DNA from 2 places in the Thermorudis peleae genome. Region 2 is predicted to be linked to the other one. Evidence: riboswitches for the same ligand, from Rfam matches in the RefSeq annotation. Region 2 holds a riboswitch; the other holds the start of a gene.
What was found. A riboswitch is a leader RNA that binds a small molecule or an ion and turns the genes downstream of it on or off. The one in region 2 is predicted to bind S-adenosylmethionine.
Positions count from the first base shown of each region.

Region 1: linked by a shared signal. The riboswitch ahead of metX (homoserine O-acetyltransferase MetX) and the one ahead of metE (5-methyltetrahydropteroyltriglutamate--homocysteine S-methyltransferase) in region 2 are both predicted to bind S-adenosylmethionine.

Region 1 covers NZ_JQMP01000003.1:1,291,043-1,298,395, forward strand. Annotated here, with positions in the region: gene N675_RS08885 (peptide-binding protein) at 1-360, opposite strand, end outside; gene N675_RS08890 (hypothetical protein) at 722-1,306, opposite strand; SAM riboswitch class I at 1,614-1,719, shown strand; gene metX (homoserine O-acetyltransferase MetX) at 1,871-2,998, shown strand; gene N675_RS08900 (homoserine dehydrogenase) at 3,005-4,009, opposite strand; gene asd (aspartate-semialdehyde dehydrogenase) at 4,310-5,362, shown strand; gene N675_RS08910 (DmpA family aminopeptidase) at 5,451-6,557, shown strand; gene N675_RS08915 (alpha,alpha-trehalose-phosphate synthase (UDP-forming)) at 6,581-7,353, opposite strand, start outside.
Region 2 covers NZ_JQMP01000003.1:819,315-826,667, forward strand. Annotated here, with positions in the region: gene N675_RS06785 (PIG-L deacetylase family protein) at 1-135, opposite strand, end outside; gene N675_RS06790 (serine hydrolase) at 142-960, opposite strand; gene N675_RS06795 (DUF711 family protein) at 1,054-2,265, shown strand; gene N675_RS06800 (hypothetical protein) at 2,396-2,911, shown strand; gene N675_RS06805 (class I SAM-dependent methyltransferase) at 2,941-3,804, shown strand; SAM riboswitch class I at 3,855-3,955, shown strand; gene metE (5-methyltetrahydropteroyltriglutamate--homocysteine S-methyltransferase) at 4,032-6,326, shown strand; gene N675_RS06815 (FAD-binding and (Fe-S)-binding domain-containing protein) at 6,402-7,353, opposite strand, start outside.

The DNA.
Region 1 (7,353 bases), 470 kb from region 2:
GTCACTGACAAGAACGGGATTCAGGGTCTTCGCGTCAGCGAAGCTCCCTTCAATCAGAGTGCCACCTTTGTGCTTCGCTGGCTCAATGGTGAATTTCTGCCCAGTCGCTGTTGCCGCAGCCGAAGGTGTCGCGCCGGCCGTCGCCGCAGCGGTTGGACTCCCCATGCTTGTGCCACCAGTCGTTGGCGAAGCCTGCTGGGCCGGCGCTTTGGTTGCTTGAGCCGGAGCAGCCGTTGGTGTGGCATTGCCGCCCCCGCCGCATGCCGCAAGGAGCGCTGCGCCGGAGACCCCTACGCCGAGTGCCAAGGCTCGACGCAGCATTTGTCGTCGGGTCAAGGGACCCCGCAAAAATTGCTGCACCTGGTTTCCCTATTCCATCGTCGGCTGTCCTTTCCTTCCTCACTCACGTGCCAATCCAACTGACTTCCACTGCGACATACCGATCGACAACCGCGGCGGCTCTCCTCCTCTCCATTGCTCTTACGTACCCCATGAAAAAAGCCGCCGTTACGGCGGTAATGCACTACGGAAACACAAACAGAAACCCGTATAGGGCGAGCAAAATGGGAAAGCGCAGCGCGAAGATGTGAGCAAATCTTCCTTGAAGCTGCCGTGCACCTTGCACTGGTATCCGTCTGTCCTTCTCCAGCCATATATTGCAGCGGCTAGCCAGCGCAAGTATAGCTTATGTCAGCTCCGATGACAACCCTTCTGACACCATTTAGATCAAACGACCGGGAAGTCGGCGGGCAGCGTCTTGGAACGCTTTGGCGTCGTGTGGCGCAAGTGCAGCGATTTGCCCAATGAGCGTGTTAATGCGAGCAATGGCGTCGAGGAGATACTGGTCTGGTGCATGCTCTTCAAGGCCACGGCTGTGGTCAAGTGGGTCACGCCAGAGCTCGAAAGGGCGCCCTGGAGCAGTTGAGGGGCGAACTAACGCTGCGAACGGGCTGGCGGCGTCTTTGGCCTCGAGCCACCAGAGCCAGCCTTCTTCCGGTTGGGCCGCTTGGTCAAGCAGGTCAAGAGTACGGCTTGGGGCTTCAACAGAACGGAACCGCTCGCGAAGGTTACGCCGGGAGAGACGTGAGGCTGGCAACGGCTGAGGAAGGAGCAAGTTGAGGCCATGGAGTGCGGCCGTCAGCGCTTTGAGCGCCTGATCAATGCCAGCACAGATAGCTGCTTCGACGCGCACCTGATCTTTGGCCTCAATTGCCATCGCTGCCTCACGAGCGTGGTAGCGTGCTCCTTCCAGCCGCAGGTGAGCCTGTTGTTGCGTCGGTAGCTTTTCGAGTCCGCTGTTGTTCATGGGTAACCTCCTCCCGGCATCATAGCCCCTCAGTATGGTCCGAACAACAACGTGTTTGCAAGGGTGAACACTGTATTGTCTTCTCCTGCTTGGCGGACGTGCCTGCGCCTGGGCGTAGTGACGTGCCGAAAACGAGGGCAGTGGTGGTACAGTGCCGGAAGGACTGCCAAGCGCAATCCCGTACATAACGTGCCTCCAAACTGCTCTTGCTGAGCTTTGTAATAGCAACGGCGCCATGTTACCGCAGACGCTCTTGACATCGTGGTATTCTTCTGCTATCCTGATCGGCAACAACGCAAGAGGCCGGCGCTCATCAAGAGCGGTGGAGGGAACGGCCCGACGAAACCCGGCAACCAGCGCGCCAGCGCCAGGTGCCAATGCCGGCGGAGTGCAGAAGCTCCGCACGATGAGCGCCGAAAAGAATGCCCTCCACCTTTGTGTGGAGGTTTTCTTTACTCCCTCCACCACAACCAGTGATTACTCGACGGCGATTGCGCTGTGCGAGGGGAGAGTTTGTCGCACATCCCATATTTGGATGGTGCATTGGAGGGAGCAGACGCACCGATGACCGTAACAGCTGTGACCGCCCCGTGTATTACAACACCAACGATTGCCCGCATTGCGACGCCGGATAATCCCTTCGTTACTGAAGGAGGGGCTGTTCTTCCTATCGTTGACATTGCTTACGAAACCTGGGGAACACTGTCACCAACCCGCGATAATGTGGTGATTGTCGCCCACGCATTGACGGGCAACAGCCATGTTGCGTCCCACGGCCTAGGTGATGAGCCAGGTTGGTGGGAGCCAATGGTTGGCCCTGGGGCGCCGATTGATACGAACCGCTACTTCGTGATCTGTAGCAATATCCTCGGCAGCTGTTATGGCTCGACTGGCCCCCGCTCGATTGATCCGCTGACTGGCCGCCGCTATAACCTCCGCTTTCCCAAGATCACTGTCCGGGATATTGTGAATGCCCAAGCACGGTTGCTTGACCTCCTCGGCATTCAGAAAGTCTTTGCTGTGGTCGGTGGCTCCCTTGGAGGCATGCAGGTGCTCGAGTGGGCAGCGATGTATCCCGAGCGCGTCGAGCGCATTATCCCGATCGCTGCATCTGGCCAATTCAGCGATCAAGGCATTGCATATAACGAAGTGCAGCGGCGTGTCATCATGCTCGATCCTGCGTGGAACAACGGAGAATATGAGGATGGTCAGGGACCGGCAACGGGTCTAGCGATTGCCCGGATGCTCGGTGTCATCACCTACCAGTCTGATGAACTCATGACGGCGAGGTTCCATCGCCGCGAAGAGGCGCGGTATACCGCATGGCCAGAATTTCTCGGCCGGTACGACGTTGAGGGTTATTTGCATTACCAGGGCGAGAAGCTCGTCCGGCGCTTCGATGCCAACAGCTACCTCTATCTGACACGGGCGATGGATTCACACGACCTGGGCCGGGGACGCGGTGGCTACGATGCCGGCCTCGACCGCATCACCGCGCGCGTGCTTGCCATTGGCATTCGCTCCGATATCCTCTTCTGGCCAGCGCAAATCCGCGACATGGTTGAGCGGCTGGCACGCCTTGGCAAAGACGTGACCTATTGGGAGCTTGATTCTCCCAATGGCCACGATGCGTTCTTAAAGGACTTTGACCAGATTGGTCCAGTGATTGCCGCGTTCCTCAGTTGTCCGTAAGGCGGCCTATGCTGGCGCGATCGCCGGCGTTAGTGCGCCGCCAAACCGGATTGCATCAAGCACATCGCTCACGATTGCACTCGCCGTCGGTAGTGGGCCTGCGCCTTGTCCGTAGAGGACGACAGTGCCGACGCGGTCGCCTGTTACCTCGATGGCATTAAAGTTCAGGCGCACGTGGGCGAGTAAGCTATCGCCCGGGACAAACTCCGGTGCAACGCGGAGGCGCCAGGTGCCGTTTTCCTCAGTGGCCTGAGCCAAGAGTTTTATTACGCCGCCGCGACGGCGCGCTTCAGCAATTTCCTCCGGCGTGACCTGCGTTATCCCGATCCGCTCAATGTTCTCAGGATGGATCTGCTTCTTGGCAGCAAGCGATGCGAGAATCGCCAGCTTGTATGCTGCGTCGTAGCCTTCGACATCGGCTGTCGAGTCGGGTTCAGCGTACCCAAGACGCTGTGCCTCCTGCAGCGCCTCGTGATACGGAGTGCTGTGCTCAGCCATCTGCGTGAGAATAAAGTTCGTCGTGCCGTTAACAATGCCGCGAAGCTGGCTCACGCGGTTGGTCGCAAGGATTTGCCGAAGGCTCGCCATGAGAGGAATGCCGCCGCCGACGCTCGCCTCAAAGAGCAACGCGCGATTGTTCGCTCGTGCTATGGCGGAGAGGGCAGCGAAATGCTTCGCAAGCGCCTCTTTGTTTGCTGTCACGACATGCTTGCCGCGTTCAAGGGCTGCGTGCATGATACTGGCTGCTGGTTCCTCCCCACCGAGTACTTCAACGACAACGTCGACGTTGGGATCGGCGAGGGCTGGTTCGGCACTAGTGATTGCTTGTTCAGGGCGGAGTCCGGCTGCTTTGACCCGCTCGATCGACCGTGCCATCGCATAGCGGATCGTGAGCTGGATGCCAGTTTGCTCCGCGATCCGATCACTCTGCTCGTGAATCAACCGGACGACAGCGCGCCCGATTGTGCCGACTCCGAGGATTGCTAGGTTGACGGTTTTCAGTTGTTCCATTTCCAATCCTTTCACTGTGGTCCTTGACAACGTCATATTCTGTTGCTACAGTCAGCCTAACAACGACCTCCAGCGTATGAGCTGGACGGCGTGAACGCAAGAGGCGAGTATGCAACGTCGAATACTGATCCAGAACGGAACACAGTGGACTACTAAGCCCGCCGGCGATCAGGCGGGCGGTCACGGGTAGTGCGCGACCGTTTGCATGATCGGCCGGCAGAGGATGCCTCCTCTGCCGGCTTTTTCTGTATGGCGAGCAAGGCAGAGTTCGGGGTAACGAGGAAGTGGAAGGAGGATGGAATGCCAGACCGTCTTGATGTTGCCGTACTCGGAGCAACGGGCAGTGTTGGGCAGCGTTTTGTCCAGCTTCTGGCTGATCACCCCTGGTTTCGGCTCGCTGAGCTTGTCGGCAGTGAGCGCTCAGCTGGCAAGCGATACAGCGACGTCTGCGACTGGCGGATTAGCGCGCGGCCGCCCGAGAGCGTGCTCAACCTGCCAGTGAAGCACTACGAAGAGCCGCTGCAGAGTCCCATCGTCTTTTCTGCCTTGCCCGGTGGTGTGGCCGGGCCAATTGAAGAAGCACTCGCTCGCGATGGCAAGAAAGTGTTTACTAATGCTCGCGACCATCGCATGGACCCGGATGTGCCGTTGCTCATCCCCGAAGTGAACCCTGACCACGCGCGCGCGATTGAAGTGCAGCGGCAGCAGCGGGGATGGCGTGAGGGCTTCATCGTTGCCAACCCAAACTGCTCAACCATCCACCTTGTGCTTGCCCTCAAGCCGTTACATGACGCATTTGGTATCACGCACGGGATTGTGACGACGCTTCAGGCTGCCTCGGGTGCAGGATATCCTGGTGTGCCCTCGCTCGATCTGATCGACAATGTAATCCCCTTCATCGGAGGCGAAGAAGAGAAGATTGAGCGGGAAACGCGCAAATTGCTCGGACAATGGGATGGAGCCAAGTTCATTGATGCCGAGGTTACCCTAAGCGCTCATTGCAACCGCGTGCCCGTTCGGGATGGGCATCTCGAAACGGTGAGCGTGAAGTTCGCTCGCCACGCGACACCGTCTGACGTCGCCGAGGTGCTCGCATCATTCCGTGCGCAGCCACAAGAACTCGGCTTGCCAACTGCACCGAAGCAGCCAGTCGTTGTTCTCGACCTGCCAGATCGTCCTCAACCTGTCTTGGACCGCGACATCGAAGGTGGGATGGCTTCAGTCGTGGGGCGAATCCGCCCGTGCTCAGTCTTGGATGTGCGCTTTGTTGTGCTTGGACATAACACGATTCGGGGTGCGGCTGGCGCCTCAGTATTGAACGCCGAGCTTTTCTATCGCCAAGGGCTGCTGTAGGGTAGACGATACCGAGAAAGGTGGTGTGGGTGCTCATTGGGTTTGCCAAGTGGGCACCCACGCTTCCTCTGCGGGAGTTGATGCGGTGATGCGTCCACGAGCGCGCGAAGTTGGACTGCGAATCGGCCAACTGCCTCCCGGAAAGCAGAACACGATCACGGACGTTCCGGGCGTCTTGGTTGGCCATGTCACAAAAATTGCTGGAGAAGGACCGCTCGTCCCTGGAATGGGCCCAGTACGAACTGGTGTGACCGTAATCCTGCCTCATGAAGGGAATCTCTTCCGTGAGAAAGTCCCTGGAGCCATTTTTACGCTCAATGGCTTCGGTAAGCCACTGGGTATTGCCCAAGTTGCTGAGCTTGGCCGCATCGAAACCCCAATTGCATTAACCAACACGCTTGCTGTGCCCCGTGTTGCTGACGGACTCATCGACCACGCATTGCGGCAGAATCCTGATATCGGGGTGACGACGTCAACGGTCAATCCACTCGTGTTTGAATGCTCCGACGCTTGGCTGAATGACATTCAGGGCCGTCACGTAACGCCTGCCGATGTTCTCGAAGCAATTGACCGTGCGCAACGTCCCAGCCTCGACGAGGGGAATGTTGGGGCGGGAACGGGCATGATGCTCTTTGGTTTCAAAGGTGGCATTGGCACCGCATCACGCTGTCTGCCAGCAGAGCTTGGAGGGTATACCATCGGGGCACTGGTGTTAGGCAATTTCGGGCGTAAGGAGCAGTTGCGGATTGCTGGTGTGCCGATCGGTATGTTGCTGTCTAACCAGCAGGCAGATAAACAACCGGAAGAGCGTGGCTCAGTCATCGTCGTGCTTGCAACCGATGCCCCGCTGCTCGATCGTGAACTCAGCCGGATTGCCCGCCGCGGCGCGCTCGGTTTGGCCCGAACAGGGGCTATTGGCGGGCACGGGAGTGGTGACTTCATTGTTGCCTTTTCGACGGCCCTTCGGTTCGCCCACGCAAACGCGGACAGCCGGACAGTAACGGTCACCATCCTTCGAGAGGATCCGGTGGTGATGGATGCGCTCTTCCAGGCTGCAATTGAGGCAACCGAAGAGGCGGTTGTCAATGCCTTGTTCCGTGCCGAAACAATGACCGGCCGCGATTGGCATACCGCGCAGGCATTGCCGCTTGACGAGACACTTGCCCTCCTGCGCCAGGCTGGTGTCATAGCGTAAGGCGTCATGCCTCGCTGTGCTGGCTATACTCGCGCGAGTTCGGCAAGATCAGCAAGCTGGTCAACGAGCCAGCGCTTGAGGTCATGCTCAATAACCAGCTGGCGGAGAGCTTGGGCGCGTCGTTTTCGTTCAGCCTCCGGCATCGTTAGGCCAGCATAGAGTGCTTGTGCGGTGCCTTCAATATCTGTTGGTGAGACGGTAAGTGCCCAGCGGCCAAGCTGCTGATAGGCTCCAGCGCCTTCTGAAAGGACCAAGACACCGTTGCGTTGGTTCAACAGTGCCCCTTCTTTGGCCACGAGGTTCATGCCGTCAAAGATTGCATTTACCAGAAGCACATCATAGTGCTTCATCGCGGCAAGCGCGCGAGGATAGTCGTCTCCAATGAAAAGAGAAATTGGTTGCCAGTGGATTCCTTCGTGCTCGGCGACATTCGCATACTTAGCGTTGATGCGACCAACGACGGCATTGATGTCGTCGAGGTAATCAATATATTCAGCGACTTCCAGGCGCGACGGTACAAGAAATGCCAGGAAGTTGACGCGACCGAGAAGCTCAGGATGCGCTTCAAGTAAGCGGTCATAAGCGAGGAAGCCGCGAACAATGTTCTTACTCGGCTCTGCACGGTCAACGCGCATGATCGTATATTCGTTGAAATACTGGCGAAGGTGTTCCTCGTGCTTTCGGGCATCCTCGCTTTCCGCGACCTGGAGGACATGCGCTGGGTCAATGGAGATCGGGTAGACACGAACATGGGTGGTTCGCCCCTGATATATGATCTCACCAGTGCGATAGTTCA
Region 2 (7,353 bases):
AACCACGATATACCCAACAGTAACGCCTTGCGCAACCCATTGGGCAACGGTGCCGGCGCAGAAGAATTCTGAATCATCGGGATGTGCTCCAATCACCAGCGCACGCTGAACTAGCGGCAGCAGAGTGATTGACATGGTCCCTTACCTTCCTCTCTCGTTTCCTTCACCATAAAGTTCGGCTATCCATGCGTTGTAGCAGGCTCGTGCAATCTCACTAATCTCACAACGGCCACGATGTTCATCAGTCAGTCCCGTGGTGAAGATCGCGAGAGCAAGGCGCCCCTGGGGCGCCCAGATGATCGCGGCATCATGTGCAATGCCAGGTAGGCTCCCGGTTTTGTTGCCCACCACAACTGAGGGTGGGAGACAGGCCGGAATACATTCTTGAAACTGCTGCGCGCGAAGAATTGTCCGAACCTCGTCGAGCAGTGGTCCTTCAGGAACAATCATGCCGCACTCAAGTGCGCGCAGTAAGGCTACGGCGTCACGTGCGCTCATCGTATTCTCCGGCTCATCGGCACGTGCGGCGCGTCCCCAAAATGGGCGGCGTAGCGATGTCTGCTGGAGTCCAAGCTGGGCTGCTAGGTGATTGATCGCTGCAAAGCCAAGGATATCAATGAGTCGGTTTGATGCAATGTTGTCGCTGACGATGATCATCAAAGTGGCAAGATCGCGCACGGTAAAGCGAAGGCCGAAGCTGAGCCAACGTAGGACACCGCTGCCCTCGACTACATGCTCCTGCTCAATCGCGACCTGCGCCTCGAGTGACAGTGCACCGCGCGATGCCTGGCGATACAGTTCGGCGAGGATAAGCAGCTTAATGACGCTGGCAGAAGGGACCGTGTTGTCTGCGCGAAAGGCAAGGTGCCAGTCACGATCAAGGTCGCTTGCGGCAAGGGAAATTTGACCGGGAAAGTGAGCGATGCGTTCTGCGATCTGTGACGGTAATGGCGCTACCACTCTCGCGACCCCTTTCTGCTGCTGGCAGTATAGCGGCTTGCCTGGTAAAGCGCGCTATGCTGTGGCTGAAGAAGAGCGAAAGGGGTCGTGATCATGCAAGTGCGATCGGTAACGGTCGGGGCATCGGCGGCATTTGATCATGGCGTGCTTGCGTTACCTGAGCAACTTGGCCCGTTTCTCGCACAGGCGCATACCTACTTTGCGCGAGCAAGTCTGCCAGTTCAAGGAATGCGCTTGGCTTGTCAGCCATTGGCTGCGGTTACGGGCTTGACACGTGAGAATACAGTGGAATATGCGCAAGCGCTTGCTCGTGTTGCTGGCATTCTTGGCTTTGATTACGTTTCACTTGGGCCGGTCGATGCAGCACATCTTGACTGGATCCCTCTGCTTATTGAAGCGCTTGTCAATGTCGAGACAGCGTTCGGCTCAGTTATCGTTGCCGAGCGTGGTGGAACGATTTCACTGGAAGCGATTGCAGCAGCGGTTACGGTGATACGAACCCTTGCCGAGCGAACACCTGACGGTTTTGGGAATGTTCGATTCGCTGCTTTGGCAAATTGTCCAGCGGGAATTCCCTTCTTCCCAGCCGGCTATCATGAGCCTGATGCTTCGCCGCGGTTTGCCGTTGCATGGGAAGCTGCCGATCTCGCTGTTGACGCTTTTTCCCAAGCGAGTACGCTCAACGATGCTGAAGCGCGGCTCCTTGAACAGGTGACAACCGAAGGGCGGCGTGTTGTTGAGGCGGCAGAGGCGCTTGCTCGCGCCACCGGAGTGCCATTTGCTGGCATCGATATCTCGCTTGCTCCGTTTCCGCGTGACGACCGAAGCATTGCGGCAGCGTTCGAACGATTGGGCGTCGACTGGTTCGGATCGCCGGGTACCCTCTTCGTTGCGGCACTGATTACTCGTGTGCTGAAACGTGTGCCATTGCCCAAAACAGGTTTTTGTGGGCTGATGCTACCCGTTCTTGAAGATAGTGTGCTGGCCAAACGTGCTGCCGAAGGGCGGTATGGCGTATCCGATCTCTTGGTCTGGTCGGCGGTTTGCGGACTCGGTTTGGATGTTGTGCCGCTCCCAGGTGACATTACGGCAGCCGAGCTCCGTGGCCTTGTCCTCGACATGGCAACGCTTGCGGTGACGCTCGATAAGCCGTTAACGGCGCGGCTCATGCCGTTGCCTGGCAAGCATGCTGGTGAGCAGGCAGTCTTTTCCTTCGCCTACTTTGCGCCAGCTGGCATCCTTGCCGCGCGTGGTGGTGGAGCGCAGGGGCTCTTTGCACGCGAGGGTATATCATGGCAGGGATAGTGTCGAAAGTGATTTGTGAAGTAGGTAAAAGGTACTTTCGAGTATAAGCTTTGCAACAATGCTTATATCCTCTATACTTTGATGCTAGTGCTGTGGGGGTAGTTCTCGGCCTCTTTTGGAGGAATAGTCGATGGCACGGATCGTCATTACGATTGAAGGCGATTCTCAAGAAATTGAAGCAATTCAAGCGGTGTTGCAACGTCTGGCTGGGATGGCAAGTGGCGGAATTGAAGCAGAAGAGACCGTGGAACAGCCGCGGTCTTCAGGCGAGGAAGAAAGCTGGACGTTCGAGGAGTTTCAGCAGTTTTGGAGTCGATTGAAGGGCGGGGCTCGGCAAATTCTTGCCGAAATTGCGAAACGTCCTGAGGGCTATCCGATGACCGACCTCGAGCAGGCGCTAGGTTTGCCCGCTCGTGTCATTGGCGGACGACTCAGCTCAGTAGGCCATGCAATGCGCCGCTTTGAGCATAAGCGGGAACCGCTCGAGTTTCGCGCTGGCGGTGACGAAGGGGTTGGCCGACGCGTCTATATCATGCCGCCGGAGATCGCTCGCATGATCCGGCAGCTCGTAGCTGAGGAGCGCCGAGCTGGACAGGCCGGTGCGAATCAGGGCTCGAATGAAGCAGTCTCTGTCGCTGAACGGTAAAGCGCACACGGAATCGAGTGAGATAAGGGATGCACGAAAGCGAACAGTGGAAAACGATACGCGAGGCGAACCGTCGCTCGTGGAATGCGGCGACCTTGGTGCATCAGCAACATAAGGCCACGCTGCAAGAGCAACTTCGCTCGGGTATTGGTACGCTCCACGCTGAAAAACGCGCACTGCTCGGAGATGTTTCGGGTAAACGGATTGCCCATCTTCAATGCAATGACGGTGTCGACACGTTGAGCCTTGCGCTTCTTGGTGCAGAGGTTGTCGGCGTCGATATAAGTGACACGGCAATTGCGACTGCGGAGGAATTGCGCCAACGTCTTGGCATTCCTGCCACGTTTGTCCGTGCTGATGTGTATGACTGGCTACCGCAGGCGCAACACAATGGGCAGCAGTTCGATGCTGTCTTTGTTTCCTATGGAGTGTTTTGCTGGCTGCCTGACCTCCGCGCATGGGCACAGGGCGTCGCTGGCGTGCTTACTCCAAATGGTCGGCTTATTGCAATCGATTTCCATCCTGTGCTTGGAATGTTCGACGATGATTGGCAGGTGTGCTATCCCTATGCTGGGTTTGGTTCGTCGTCCCTCCTCGAGAATCCCGATGGTGTGGGTGACTATATCGGTTTTGAGGAGACCTTGCGTACTGGACAGGTTCCTACACAAACGTGGAAGAATGGTCGGCCGGCATATGAATTTGCCTGGGGGATTGGCGATATTCTCTCAGCGGTGCTTGGGGCTGGACTGCAGATCGAGCAGTTTACTGAGTACGCAGGATGCCCCTACGCGCTACGATCTGGAATGGTGTTGCGCGAGGAGCGCTGGTATCCGCCATCCCATGTTCCGCCCATCCCGCAGTTGTTTAGCCTCGTTGCGCGGCGAGTTGATTGACGGTTGAGGCAGGTCGTGGTATCGTGAGCCAGAACATTATGCGCTGATGACGCGCATTCCGAGTGGTGGAGGGAACGGCCCGACGAAACCCGGCAACCAGCGCGATCGCGCCAGGTGCCAATGCCGGCGGAAAGTTTCCGCACGATGCGCGTCTAAGGACGTGAGGATATTGGCTGGTAGTGCCCTCCACGGTTCTGTGGAGGGCACATTGTGTATGGGGGTGCAGCATGGCACAAAGTTCGACTCTTGGCTATCCACGCCTTGGCAAGCGCCGGGAGCTCAAACGTGCTCTTGAAGGCTTTTGGGCAGGGACCCTTGATGAAGCGCAGCTGGTAGAGACGGGCCGGGCAATCCGCCGAGCGATGTGGCAGGTGCAGCAACAGGCTGGCATTGACTTGATTCCCTGCAATGATTTCAGCTTCTATGACCACGTTCTCGACGCTATTTGCCTGGTTGGACTTGTTCCCGAGCGTTTTGGCCCGCGTGAGGAAACGGTGAGTTTGTCAACCTACTTTGCCATGGCACGGGGAGCCGAAGGTATTCCAGCGCTTGAACTCACGAAGTGGTTCGATACGAACTATCACTACCTCGTCCCTGAATTTCAGGGACCTGAGCCTGCACTGGCGAGCACGAAGCCGTTTGATGAATTTGTCGAAGCGACAACGATGCTTGGCCGTGCAGCAAAGCCTGTGCTGCTTGGCCCGGTCTCCTTGCTTCTGCTCGGGAAGCATCATTCACGACCGCTCGCTGATCACCTTGCTGCACTTCTACCCATCTATGCACGCGTCCTCGAGCGCCTGGCAGATGCAGGCGCCGAGTGGGTGCAAGTTGATGAGCCCGTCCTCGTCCAGGATCGTACTGCCGAGGAGCTGGCCCTTGTCCGACAAGCCTATCGAATGCTTGGATCACTCTCTCATCGTCCAAAGCTTCTCGTGCAAACCTACTTTGGCAGTCTCGATGTTGAGAGTTGGCACCTTGTGACAGCCTTGCCCATTGAAGGGATTGGCCTTGACTTTGTTCGTGGGACAGAGAATCTTTCACTGCTCAATGAGCACGGATTCCCTGCCGGGAAAGTCCTCGGGGCTGGTGTGGTCAATGGTCGCAATATCTGGCGAACGAATTTGGTTGAAGCACTGGAGTTGCTGGAGGAGCTAGCTGAGCACGTTGATCCTGCTCTGCTCTGGGTACAACCGTCGTGTTCCCTGCTCCACGTTCCACACGATGTGCGACTCGAGGAGCACTTGCCGGAAAACGTGCGTGCACTCCTCGCGTTTGCTGAACAACGGCTAGAAGAGGTCGTGATCTTAACACGTGGGATCAATGAGGGCCGGTCAGCGATTCTAGCTGAGCTTGAAGCAAACGCCGAGTATTTCCGCCTTGGTCTTGATGCCAGCCAGCTCTACCACCGGCCAACACGAGAGCGTATCGCTGCCTTGAGCGAGGATGATTTTCGCCGTCGCTCGCCATATAACGTGCGTGCACCACTCCAGCAGGCACGTCTTCAACTGCCCCTCTTCCCCACGACAACAATTGGCAGTTTCCCACAGACACAAGATGTGCGGACCGCTCGTGCGCGCTGGCGCAGTGGGAAGTTAAGCGATGAAGCGTACTGGCAGTTTATTCGCGAGCGCATTGCCGACGTGATTCGCCGGCAGGAAGAAATCGGCCTCGATGTACTCGTACATGGCGAGTTTGAACGGAGTGATATGGTCGAGTACTTCGCGGAGCAACTTGCCGGGTTTGTCTTAACGGAACATGCCTGGGTGCAGTCCTATGGCAGTCGTGCTGTGCGCCCACCCATTATCTTTGGCGATATCTATCGCCCTAAGCCGATGACGGTCGACGTCAGTCGCTATGCACAATCGCTCACGGCAAAGCCAGTGAAAGGTATGCTGACTGGGCCAGTAACGATTCTCAACTGGTCGTTTGTCCGGGAAGATTTGCCACGACGCGAAGTTGCCTATCAGATTGCGCTGGCGCTCCGCGATGAGGTACGTGATCTTGAAGCTGCGGGAATCCAGGTTATTCAAATCGATGAGCCGGCGCTCCGTGAGGGGTTGCCGCTACGGCGGAAGGATTGGGATGACTACCTTGATTGGGCCGTGAAGGCGTTTCGTCTTGCATCTTCAGGTGTGCGGGATGAAACACAAATTCACTCTCACATGTGCTACAGCGAGTTTAACGACATCATTGCAGCTATTGATGCGTTGGATGCGGACGTGATTTCAATCGAAAATAGTCGAAGCCAGGGAGAATTGCTGCGTGCGTTTCAGGATTATCGCTACCCACGTCAAATTGGCCCCGGCGTCTATGACGTGCACTCAGCACGCGTGCCAAGTGTTGATGAGATTGAATCGTTGCTCCTCCGTGCTGCCGAGATTCTGGATCCTCGCCAGCTTTGGGTCAACCCTGACTGTGGGTTAAAGACGCGTCGGCCCGAAGAGGTCTGGCCCTCACTGACGAATATGGTTGAGGCCGCGCGACGCATGCGGGAGCGCTATCTCGCCCGTGTCGATGCCTAGCAACGTGCTCCTTCAGCGTGTAAAGTAGCGAGGGCGGGGAGTTCTCCCCGCCCTCGACTATGTTCGGCCGCTCGGTTATTCGGCCGCAAGCGCCACCCCCGTAGGCTCTGCGGCTGATTGGACAGCTGGCTCGAGACGACTCGCAAGGACCTCAACAACGTGTACTGGGCGGCGTCCAGTAAAGTGCGCAATTTGCTCTCGGCAGGAAACACCAGCGACAGCGATTACGGTGTCTGGTGCTTGTGCTGCAACTTTCGGGAAGAGTCGCTCTGCTCCAATCTTGCGAGAGATCTCATAATGTTCTGTTTCATAGCCAAATGAGCCAGCCATGCCACAGCAACCTGCGCCGCTTTCCTCGACCGTGCACCCTGCTGCGCGCAGCACCTGCAGCGTTGGTCCAACTCCAATAAGTGCCTTCTGGTGACAATGCCCATGGAATAGGACGTGTGGGCCAGCTTCTGCTTTCCAGGGTAGCTGCACCCCGTGCTGCAGTTCACGCGCAAGAAATTCATCAATCATAAAGCTCTGGCTTGCAATGAGTTCAACATCTGGCGAATTTGGCAAAAGATCGCGGTATTCATCGCGAAACGTGAGAATGCAGCTTGGCTCAGTGCCAACAATCGGGATACCGGCTCGGGCGTATGGCGCAAGAAGCGCAACGTTCTTGCGTGCATTGGTGCGTGCCTGCTCAACTAATCCCTTGGAGAGCATCGGCCGGCCGCAGCAGGCGCGGCGCTCGACAAGGATGACACGATAGCCCGCTGTCTCAAGGACAGCAACTGCCGCTCGGCCGATTTCCGGATAGTTGTATGTAGTAAAGGTGTCATGGAAATAGACGACTGGGCCGCGAGTACCATCACCGCGTGGTATATGGACGTTGCGGAACCACGCGTCAAATGGTTGCCGAGCAAGATGTGGCAGTGACCGTGCGGGATGAACGCCAATCAGCCGCTTGCCGAGATTGCCAAGTGGGCTATGGAGCACCAGGTTCGCAATGGGCGCCACCGGTGCGCCAAGCTTGTTTAGC